2 regions of the Serinicoccus sp. CUA-874 genome follow, and region 2 is predicted to be linked to the other one. Evidence: predicted binding sites of a transcription regulator. Region 2 holds the regulator's gene; the other holds the start of a gene.
What was found. The regulator HrcA, encoded in region 2, represses chaperone genes, less so after heat shock. The targets are predictions, from matches to a motif close to TTNGCACTCGNNNNNNNCGAGTGCNAA.

Region 1: a site for HrcA is predicted at 2,840-2,866, ahead of groES (co-chaperone GroES). Genes of this name have one in related genera too.

The regions. Positions count from the first base shown of each region.
Region 1 is NZ_MKJZ01000022.1:283,944-289,147, reverse strand. It holds gene BJF80_RS08155 (THUMP-like domain-containing protein) at 238-1,488, opposite strand; gene BJF80_RS08150 (phospholipase D-like domain-containing protein) at 1,522-2,787, shown strand; gene groES (co-chaperone GroES) at 3,033-3,326, shown strand; partial or broken gene groL (chaperonin GroEL) at 3,431-5,037, shown strand; gene BJF80_RS08135 (WhiB family transcriptional regulator) at 5,153-5,204, opposite strand, start outside.
Region 2 is NZ_MKJZ01000038.1:106,006-111,209, forward strand. It holds gene BJF80_RS16245 (DUF3097 domain-containing protein) at 114-995, opposite strand; partial or broken gene fumC (class II fumarate hydratase) at 1,075-2,480, opposite strand; gene hrcA (heat-inducible transcriptional repressor HrcA) at 2,572-3,591, shown strand; gene dnaJ (molecular chaperone DnaJ) at 3,676-4,803, shown strand; gene BJF80_RS16265 (16S rRNA (uracil(1498)-N(3))-methyltransferase) at 4,807-5,204, shown strand, end outside.

The DNA.
Region 1 (5,204 bases), on a different contig from region 2:
ACCGCCCCGGCGGAGACGTGGGGACGGACCCTCGCGGACTCCGGGGTCCGCACCCGTCACACGATCACCGTCGTCGGGCGCAAACGGCAGGGCGAGGAGTTCACGTATGCCGTGCCCGAGACCGTGGTCGAGAGGGTGACGAGCTGGTCGTCTCGGGTCGCATCAGCGACGTGGAGCGCTTCATCGCCCTGCCGCGGACCCCGCACCGACGGTCGGTGTCCGAGCGCTGACGCCGGGTCAGACCTGCAGCCGGTCCACGACGAGGGCCCGTGGGGAGTCCGCCACCGTCGTCAGCACGAGGACGACCTCCTCGGAGCCGTGGGCCCGGCGCGGGAGCCGCAGCTCCCGGCGGAACGCGTCGGGGTCGACCCGCACCCCCCGCTTCTTCAGGGTGACCGGGCCGGCCGGCTGGCGGTGCTGCCGCAGCCAGGACCGCACCGTCTCGGCGCGCAGCGGGAGGACCTCGCGCACGGCATACCACCGCAGCGCGGGGTGGGGGACGGGCTCCCTGGCGGTGAGGTAGCCGGTCCCGGGCGCCGTCTCGCGACCGTCGACCACGCTCGCGAGGGAGCCGGTGAGGCCGGCCGCGGCAACCGCGTCGTCGACCGCGGCCAGGTGGCACCCCAGGTCCTCCACCCGGGGGAGGGGCGCGGTGGGGCCGAGGTCGGTGACCTCGTGCCAGGTGACGCTCCCGTCCGGCCCACCCGCGCTGCGGCCCACGACCGCGTGGCGGCCGCGTGGCCCGGCGCCCCACCACAGGGCGCACTCGAGCAGGTCCCCGTCCAGCGACACCCACTCTGCGCCCGCGCCGGACGGGACGTCGCCGGGGTCGAAGGACGGGCCGAGCTTGGCGACGGTCGCCCGGGCGCGCGCGGCGACATCCCGGACCTGCTCGAAGGAGGGGGACAGCTGGTCGAGCCCCCGCACCCGGCGGGTCCGGCCGTGGACGTCGGCGACCCCGGGGGTGCGTCGGGCCGGGTCGAGGAACGCGCCGTCGTCCGGCCCGACAGGCAGCGCGAGCGCGTCACCGGTGACCACCCGCGCGTCCGGCCACGGGGCGAGGTTGGCCCGGGCGGCGGCCGCCACGACGGCGTCCCTCTCCACCGCCGTCACCGCGAGCCCGGCCCGGGCGAAGGCCATGGCGTCGAGCCCGAGCCCGCACCCGAGGTCCAGCACGTGGCGTACCCCGGCGCGCACCATGAGCTCGGCCCGCCGGGCCGCCACCTGGGGGCGGGTGGCCTGCTCCAGGCCGTCCTGGGTCAGCAGCAGGTCGTCGACCCCGCTCCCCAGCCGGGCCCGCCCGCTCGCCCGCAGCCGGGCCTGGGTGAGCGCGGCCGACACCAGCTCCGCGTCGTGCCCCTGCGCGCGCAACCTGCTCATGAGCGTCAGCGCGTCGGACTCGTCGTAGGGAGGGAGGGAGGCCAGCAGCTCGGCCCCGGGGCCGCCGGCCAGCCGCGTCATGAGCTCGACGGCTGGATCGGCGCTCATGCGCCCATTGTGGCCTGCACGTAGATTGTGGCCATGCCCCGTGTCTTCAGCCGCAAGGTGAGCCGTCTGCTGCGCCGTGGCCGCCGGGTGGCGCTCGCCACCGCCGGTGCCGCCGTGGCCGGCCAGCTGACGCTCGCCGCCGGGGTGGTCGCGGTGGACGCGGTCCGCAAGCGGCGCGACCACGTCGACCGGGACGCCCCGGTCCATGAGCCGGTCAGCACCACGGTGGAGGAGTCGCGGCTGACGACGTACACCTACGGCCAGTACCTCTACGACGACATGATCGCGGCCATCGACGCGGCCGAGGACTTCGTCTACCTGGCGTCCTACATCTGGAAGGCCGACGACACGGGCCGCGCCTTCAAGGACGCCGTCGTCCGGGCCGCCGACCGCGGGGTCCTCGTCTGCCTCGTGTTCGACGGGTTCGCCAACCTCGTGGTGCCCAGGGACTTCCTGCGCTTCCCCGACGGCGTGCACATGCTGCGCTTCCCGGTGATGCGCACGGCGCTGCCCCTCGTCGACATCCGGGCCTCCGGCCGCGACCACCGCAAGATCCTCGTCGTGGACGGTCGTGTCGGTTTCGTCGGCGGCTACAACATCGGTTCCCTCTACGCCACGAGCTGGCGGGACACCCACGTGCGGGTGGAGGGCAAGAGCGTCTGGGAGCTGCAGAACTCCTTCGTCGACTTCTGGAACCGGCACAAGGGGAGGCGCCGCCCGCAGCTCCTCGACAGCGGGACGGTGGAGTGGAACACGAGCATCCGGGCCGCGCGCAACGAGCCCAGCCGGGTGATCTACCCGGTGCGGGCGCTGTACCTCGAGGCGATCGACCGGGCGGTCCACCGCATCTGGATCACCCAGGGCTACTTCATCCCGGACCGGGAGATCCTCCACGGGCTGCTCAACGCCGCCTCCCGCGGGGTCGACGTGCGGGTGGTCATGCCGCAGAAGTCCAACCACGTCCTGGCGGACGTCATCGCGCAGTCCTACTACGAGACCCTCCTCGAGGGCGGGGTGCGGCTGTTCCTCTACCGTGACGTCATGGTCCACGCCAAGACCATGACGGTGGACGGTCGCTGGGCGACCATCGGCACCGCCAACATCGACCGCCTCTCCCTCCAGGGCAACTACGAGATCAACCTCGAGATCGTGGACGCCGACCAGGCCGCCCACATGGAGGACATCTTCCGGGCCGACCTGGAGCACTGCGACGAGCTGACGCTGGCGGAGTGGGGTGGGCGTGGCCTGGGGACCCGCGTGGTCGAGCGGGTGCTGCAGCCGCTGCAGGTCCTCATCTGACCCCGACCCGCCACCCGGGGGCGCCGGCCCCCGAGCGGGATGCCTCGGCGTGTTGGCACTCGGCTTGACCGAGTGCTAACAGCGTGCCTAGATTCGTCCTAGCACTCTCGGCACGTCAGTGCCAGCCGCGAGCGCCGACCGACCCCCGCGACGGCGGTGGGCGGTCGCGGTGGAGTGAGCACCACCCAGCAGCGACCACCTGGCCGGCGCGCAGCGCCGGACACCGAAGGAGAAGGAAGGTAACCGTGTCGGTTTCCATCAAGCCGCTCGAGGACCGCATCGTCGTCAAGGCCGTCGAGGCCGAGCAGACCACGGCCTCCGGCCTCGTCATCCCGGACACCGCCAAGGAGAAGCCCCAGGAGGGCGAGGTCCTGGCGGTCGGCCCGGGCCGCGTCGACGACAACGGCAACCGCGTCCCCATGGACGTCAACGTCGGCGACCGGGTCATCTACAGCAAGTACGGCGGCACCGAGGTGAAGTACTCCGGCGAGGAGTTCCTGATCCTCTCGGCGCGCGACGTCCTCGCGATCGTGGGTTGATCGATCCCTCGATCCACCCACGCGCCGCCCCGGCCGCCCCCTCGGGGTAGCCGGGGCGGCGCGCACCCGGCCGCAGACCGCATACCTGAAAGGAGCGCTCGCCCATGGCGAAGCAGCTACAGTTCAACGACGACGCCCGCAAGGCGCTGGAGCGGGGCGTCGACGCCCTCGCCAACGCCGTCAAGGTGACGCTCGGCCCCAAGGGCCGCAACGTCGTCCTCGACAAGAAGTGGGGCGCGCCGACCATCACCAACGACGGCGTGACCATCGCCCGCGAGGTCGAGCTGGAGGACCCCTACGAGAACCTCGGGGCCCAGCTCGCCAAGGAGGTCGCGACCAAGACCAACGACATCGCCGGTGACGGCACGACCACCGCGACCGTGCTCGCTCAGGCCATGGTCAAGGAGGGCCTGCGCAACGTCGCCGCCGGCGCCGCGCCGTCCGCGCTCAAGCGCGGCATCGACGCTGCGGTGACCGCGATCAACGACCGCCTGCTGGAGACCGCGCGCGAGCTCGAGGGCCGTGACGAGATCGCCCAGGTGGCGGGCTGTCCGCCCAGGACCCGCAGATCGGCGAGCTCATCGCCGACGCCTTCGACAAGGTGGGCAAGGACGGCGTCATCACGGTGGAGGAGTCCTCCACCACCGCGATGGAGCTGGAGTTCACCGAGGGCATGCAGTTCGACAAGGGCTACCTCTCGCCCTACTTCGTCACCGACAGCGAGCGCATGGAGGCAGTCCTCGAGGACGCCTACGTGCTGCTGGTGCAGGGCAAGATCTCCAAGGTCTCCGACCTGCTGCCGCTGCTGGAGAAGGTCGTCGGCGAGAGCAAGCCGCTGATGATCATCGCCGAAGACGTCGAGGCCGAGGCGCTGTCGACGCTCGTCGTCAACAAGGTGCGCGGCACCTTCAACGCGGTCGCCGTCAAGGCACCGGGCTTCGGCGACCGCCGCAAGGCGATGCTGCAGGACATGGCCATCCTCACCGGAGGCCAGGTCGTCGCCGAGGAGGTCGGGCTGTCGCTGGACTCGGTCGGCCTGGAGGTGCTCGGCACCGCCCGCCGCGTCGTGGCCACCAAGGACACCACCACCATCGTCGAGGGCAGCGGCGAGGCCCAGGCGGTCAGCGACCGCGTCGCCCAGCTCCAGGCGGAGGCGGCGTCGACCGACTCCGACTGGGACCGCGAGAAGCTCCAGGAGCGGATCGCCAAGCTGGCAGGTGGCGTCTGCGTCATCAAGGTCGGCGCGCACACCGAGGTGGAGCTGAAGGAGAAGAAGCACCGCATCGAGGACGCCGTCTCGGCGACCCGCGCGGCCATCGAGGAGGGCATCGTCGCCGGTGGCGGCTCGGCCCTGGTGCACGCCGCCCCGGCCGCGGACGAGCTCGACCTGTCCGCCGACGAGGCGGTCGGTGCGGCCATCGTCCGCAAGTCCGCCGCCGAGCCGCTGCGCTGGATCGCGGAGAACGCGGGCCTGCAGGGCTACGTCGCCACGACGAAGGTCGGCGAGATGACCGCCGGGCAGGGCCTCAACGCCGCCACCGGCGAGTACGGCGACCTGTTCTCCGCCGGGGTCATCGACCCGGTGAAGGTCACCCGCTCGGCGCTGCGCAACGCGGCCTCCATCGCCTCGATGGTGCTCACCACGGACACCCTCGTGGTGGACAAGCCCGAGGACGACGAGGACGAGGGCGGGCACGGCCACGGCCACTGATGCCGTGCGGCCGGTCGGACGACCCGGCTGACCGCCGCCACGCGAGACGAGGCCCCGCCCGGATCATCCGGGCGGGGCCTCGTCGTGTCGGTGGTGCCGGTGCTGCAGGACGTCGTCAGCGGGTCTTCTGGTGGGGGCGGGCCGCCTCGACCCGCTCGTAGTGCTCG
Region 2 (5,204 bases):
CGGTGGCGGCCCCGAGGGTGTGCCCGGCTGCGGCTGGCTCTGCTGCCCGTCGCCCTGTCTGGGGTCCTGCCAAGGTTGGCTGCTCGGGGGAGGTGGTGTCTGGGTCATGCTGCTCACTCCTCGTGAGGTGGTGGAACCGTGACGAAGTCGATCAACTCTTCGACGCTGGCGAGCAGCGTCGGTTCCAGGTCGCGGTAGGAACGCACGGTGCCCAGGATCCTCTTCCACCCCTGGGCGACGTCCGCCTGCGACGCGTGCGGCCAGCCGAGCTCGGCGAGGATGCCGTGCTTCCACGAGCGACCACGCTCGATGACCGGCCAGGCGTCCAGCCCGAGCCGGGCCGGCTTCACCGACTGCCAGACGTCGACGTAGGGGTGACCGAGGATCCGCACCCAGGGGCTGACCCGTTGCGCCTCCTGGACGATGCGGGTCTCCTTGGTGCCGGGCACGAGGTGGTCGACGAGTATGCCGAGCCGCTGGTCCCGGGTCGGGCCGAAGCCACGGATCTCCGCCGCCAGGTCGTCGACGCCGTTCAGCATCTCGACGACCACGCCCTCCACCCGCAGGTCGTCACCCCAGACCTTCTCCACCAGCTCGGCGTCGTGCCGTCCCTCGACCCAGAGACGCGAACCGGTGGCGACCCGGGCGGGCTGGTCGGAGACGCGCACCGATCCGCTCGCGGTGCGGCGCGCGGTCTCACGACGGGCGGCCAGGTGGTCGTTCGCCCGCTGGTCGACGGGCGCGGTGAGCACGACGGGGCTGCCGTCGAGGAGGAAGCCTGGTCCGAGCGGGAAGCCCTTGCGCCGCCCACGCCGGTCCTCCAGGTGGACCACCTGCATGCCCCCGACCTTCTCGACCCCGACGACGGCGCCGCACCATCCGGTGTCGACGTCCTCGACGACGAGGCCCGGATCGGCGCTCACCTCCTGGGCGCGGCCGCGCCGGGGGGCACGCCAGTCGGTCGACAGGACATCGGTGCCGTAGCGGTCGTTCACAACGGACGACCGTAACGCGTGTGACTGATGAGGTCGGTGAGGCGCGCCCTCGACGCGGTCGGTCGCGGCGTCGGACGGGTCAGACCTGCCGAGGTCGGGTCATGTCCAGCGGCACGACCCAGGCGTCGAACTCCTCGGCGGTGAGGTGGCCGCTCTCCAGGGCCGCCTCGCGCAGCGTCTGCCCGGACTTGTGGGCCGACTTGGCGATCGCGGCCGCCTTGTCGTAGCCGATGTGCGGGTTGAGCGCCGTGACCTGCATGAGGTTGCTGGCCAGGTTGGCCTCGATCCGCTCGGTGTGCGGCTCGATGCCCTGGGCGCAGCCGGCGTCGAAGGCGAGGCAGGCGTCCGCGATGAGCCGGATGCTCTCGAGCACCGCGTGCACCATGACCGGCTTGAAGACGTTGAGCTGGAAGTTGCCCTGGCTGCCGGCGAAGCCGACGGTCGCGTCGTTGCCGAAGACCCGCGTCGCGACCATCGTCATGGCCTCGGACTGGGTGGGGTTCACCTTGCCCGGCATGATCGAGCTGCCCGGCTCGTTCTCCGGGATGAGCAGCTCGCCGATGCCGTTGCGCGGCCCGGAGGCCAGCCACCGCACGTCGTTGGCCATCTTCATGAGGGCCCCCGCGAGGTCCGCAGCGAGGACGAGGTCTGCACCAGCGCGTCGTGCGCGGACAGCGCCGCGAACTTGTCGTCCGCGCTGCGCAGCTCCAGGCCCGCCTCCTCGCCCATCTTCCGCGCGGCGAGCGCGCCGAAGTCGGGGTGGGCGTTGAGCCCGGTGCCGACCGCCGTGCCGCCGATCGCCAGCTCGCGCAGCCCCTCCCCGGCGTGCCGGACCTCGCCCAGGGCGTAGTCCAGCTGGGCGACCCAGCCGCCGATCTCCTGGCCGAGCGTGATGGGAGTGGCGTCCTGCAGGTGGGTGCGGCCGACCTTGACGACGTCGGCATACTGCTCCGCCTTGGCCGCCAGCGTGTCGCGCAGCGTCGTGACCCCCGGCTCGAGCCGGTCCCGCAGCTCCAGCAGCACCGCGATGTGCATGGCGGTGGGGAAGGTGTCGTTGCTGCTCTGCCCGCGGTTGACGTGATCGTTGGGGTGCACCGGGGTCTTGCTGCCCATCTCGCCGCCGGCCAGCTCGATGGCGCGGTTGGAGATGACCTCGTTGCTGTTCATGTTGCTCTGTGTGCCCGACCCTGTCTGGAAGACCACGAGCGGGAAGTGGTCGTCCAGGTCCCCGGCGATGACCTCGTCGGCCGCCCGGACGACGAGGTCGGCGACGTCCTGCGGCAGCTCGCCCAGCTCGGCGTTGGCCTGGGCGGCGCCCTTCTTGAGGATCCCCAGCGCCTGGATGATCGGCCGCCCCCAGACGAAGGTGTCCTGGCCGATGGGGAAGTTGCGGATGCTGCGCTGCGTCTGCGCCCCCCAGTAGCGGTCGGCGGCGACCTCGACCTCGCCCATGCTGTCCGTCTCGATGCGCACTCCGCTGTCCATGGCGGACATGGTATGCCTCCCCTCGCCGCTCCCGTAGACTGGCACTCCTGTCCGACGAGTGCCAACGAGTGCCCAGGGAGGAGGCAGACCGGTGAGCGACGACCGACGGCTGGACGTGCTGCGCGCGATCGTGCAGGACTACGTGCGGACCTCGGAGCCGGTCGGCTCCAAGTCCCTGCTGGAGCGGCACCAGCTGGGCGTCTCGGCCGCCACGGTGCGCAACGACATGGCCGTGCTGGAGGAGGAGGGGCTCATCACCGCCCCGCACACCAGCGCGGGCCGGGTGCCCACCGATGCCGGCTACCGCCTCTTCGTCGACCGGCTGCAGCAGATCAAGCCGATGACCCGGGCCGAGCGCACCGCGATAGCCCGTTTCCTCGACGGCGCCGTCGACCTCGACGACGTCGTCTCCCGCACCACGCGCCTGCTCTCCAGCCTCACCCAGCAGGTCGCGGTGATGCAGTATCCCAGCCTGTCCCGCTCCACCGTCCGGCACGTCGAGCTGGTCCCGGTGGGTGGCACCCGCCTCATGATCGTCCTCATCGTCAACACCGGGCGGGTGGAGCAGCGGGTGGTCGACGTCGGGCGTGACCTCACCCTCGAGCCCGAGGTGGTCGCGCAGCTGCGGGCCGTCGTCAACGAGCTCACGGTGGGCGAGCGGCTCAGCACGGTCGCCGCCGGCACGGCCACGACCGGCACCCGGGTGGCCCCCGCCGACCGCGCGCTCGCCGAGGTCGTCCTCGACGCGCTGGCCGACGCCGCCGACGAGCAGACCGAGGAGCGCATCGCCATGGCGGGCACCGGCAACCTGGCGCGCGTCGGCAGCGACTTCCCCACGTCTCTCTCGCAGGTCCTCGAGGCGCTGGAGGAGCACGTCGTCCTGCTCAAGCTCATGGGGAGCATGGCGAGCCTCGACGACGCCAGCACCGTCGCCGTCTCCATCGGTGCCGAGAACCCCTACGAGCCGTTGCGCACGACCTCCGTCGTCGCGACCACCTACGGCACCGCCGGCGGGCTCGGGGTGGTCGGACCGACGCGGATGGACTACCCGCAGGCGATGGCCACCGTCCGCGCCGTCGCCCATTACGTCGCCGACATCCTGGATGGGTGAGCCACCTCACGGCATACCCCGACCTCGCCCATCGTTGAACCCGACCAGACCGCAAACGCCACGACCGCAAGGACGTCCTACGCCGTGAACGACTATTACGCCGATCTCGGGGTGGCCCGCGAGGCCAGCGCCGAGGAGATCAAGAAGGCCTACCGCAAGAAGGCCCGCCAGCTGCACCCCGACGTCAACCCCGGCCCCGAGGCGGAGGCGGAGTTCAAGCGGGTGAGCCAGGCCTACGACGTGCTGGGCGACCCGGCCAAGCGCGCGTCCTACGACCGGGGGCAGGACCCCTACGGCGGCGCGACCGGTGGCTTCGGGCAGGGCTTCACCTTCAGCGACATCATGGATGCCTTCTTCGGGGGCACCGCTGCCGGCGCCCGCGGGCCGCGCTCGCGCACCCAGCGCGGGCACGACGCGCTGATCCGGTTGGACGTGGACCTGCAGACCGCCGTCTTCGGTGGCGAGCAGACCCTGCAGATCGACACCGCGGTGGTGTGCAGCACGTGCAGCGGCGCCGGCGCCCAGCCCGGCACCGGCACCCGCAGCTGCGACGTCTGCAGCGGACGTGGTGAGGTCCAGCAGGTGCAGCGATCCTTCCTCGGCCAGGTGATGACCTCGCGGCCGTGCCAGGCCTGCCGCGGCTTCGGCGACGTCATCGAGCACCCCTGCTTCGACTGCTCCGGCGAGGGCCGGGTCCGCACCCGGCGCGACCTCACCCTCAAGGTGCCCGGCGGCGTCGACTCCGGGACCCGGATCGCGCTCGCCGGCGAGGGCGAGGTGGGTCCCTTCGGCGGTGAGCCCGGCGACCTCTACGTCGAGATCGCGGTCGAGCCGCACGACGTCTTCACCCGGCGCGGCGACGACCTGCACTGCACGCTCGAGGTGCCGATGACGGCGGCCGCGCTGGGGGCGACCCTGCCGGTGGAGACCTTGGACGGGCCGGTCGAGGTGGACCTGCGGCCGGGCACGCAGCCGGGGCACACCCTCTCCCTGGACGGCAAGGGTGTCACCCACCTGCGGGGCCAGGGGCGGGGCGAGCTGGTCGTCCACCTGGACGTCAAGGTGCCCACCAAGCTGGACGACCGGCAGCGCGAGCTGCTCGCGCAGCTCGCCGAGAGCCGCGGTGAGTCGAGCCCGACCGGCCGGATGGGCAGCTCCGGCGGTGGCGCCGGTCGCAAGCACAGCCTGTGGGACGCCCTGCGGGGCCGGTGAGGCGTGAGCGACCCGCTCTTCCTCGTCGACCCTGAGGAGCTCGGGACGGACCGACCGCGGCTGCAGGGCACCGAGGGGCGGCACGCCGCGACCGTGCAGCGCATCACCGCAGGGGAGACGGTGCTGCTGTCCGACGGCCGGGGTCGGGGCGCGCGCTGCCGGGTGCTGGGTGCGGAGCGGTCCGAGCTGCAGCTCGAGGTCGTGGAGCGGTTGGACGAGCCCGAGCCGGCACTGCGCGTGGTGCTCGCCCAGGCGCTCGCCAAGGGCGACCGCGACCTGCAGGCGATCGAGGCCGCGACCGAGCTCGACGTCGACGAGGTGGTGCCGTGGCAGGCCGACCGCAGCGTCGTCCGGTGGCGCGGGGAGCGCGTCGCCAAGTCGTTGCGCCGCTGGGACCAGGC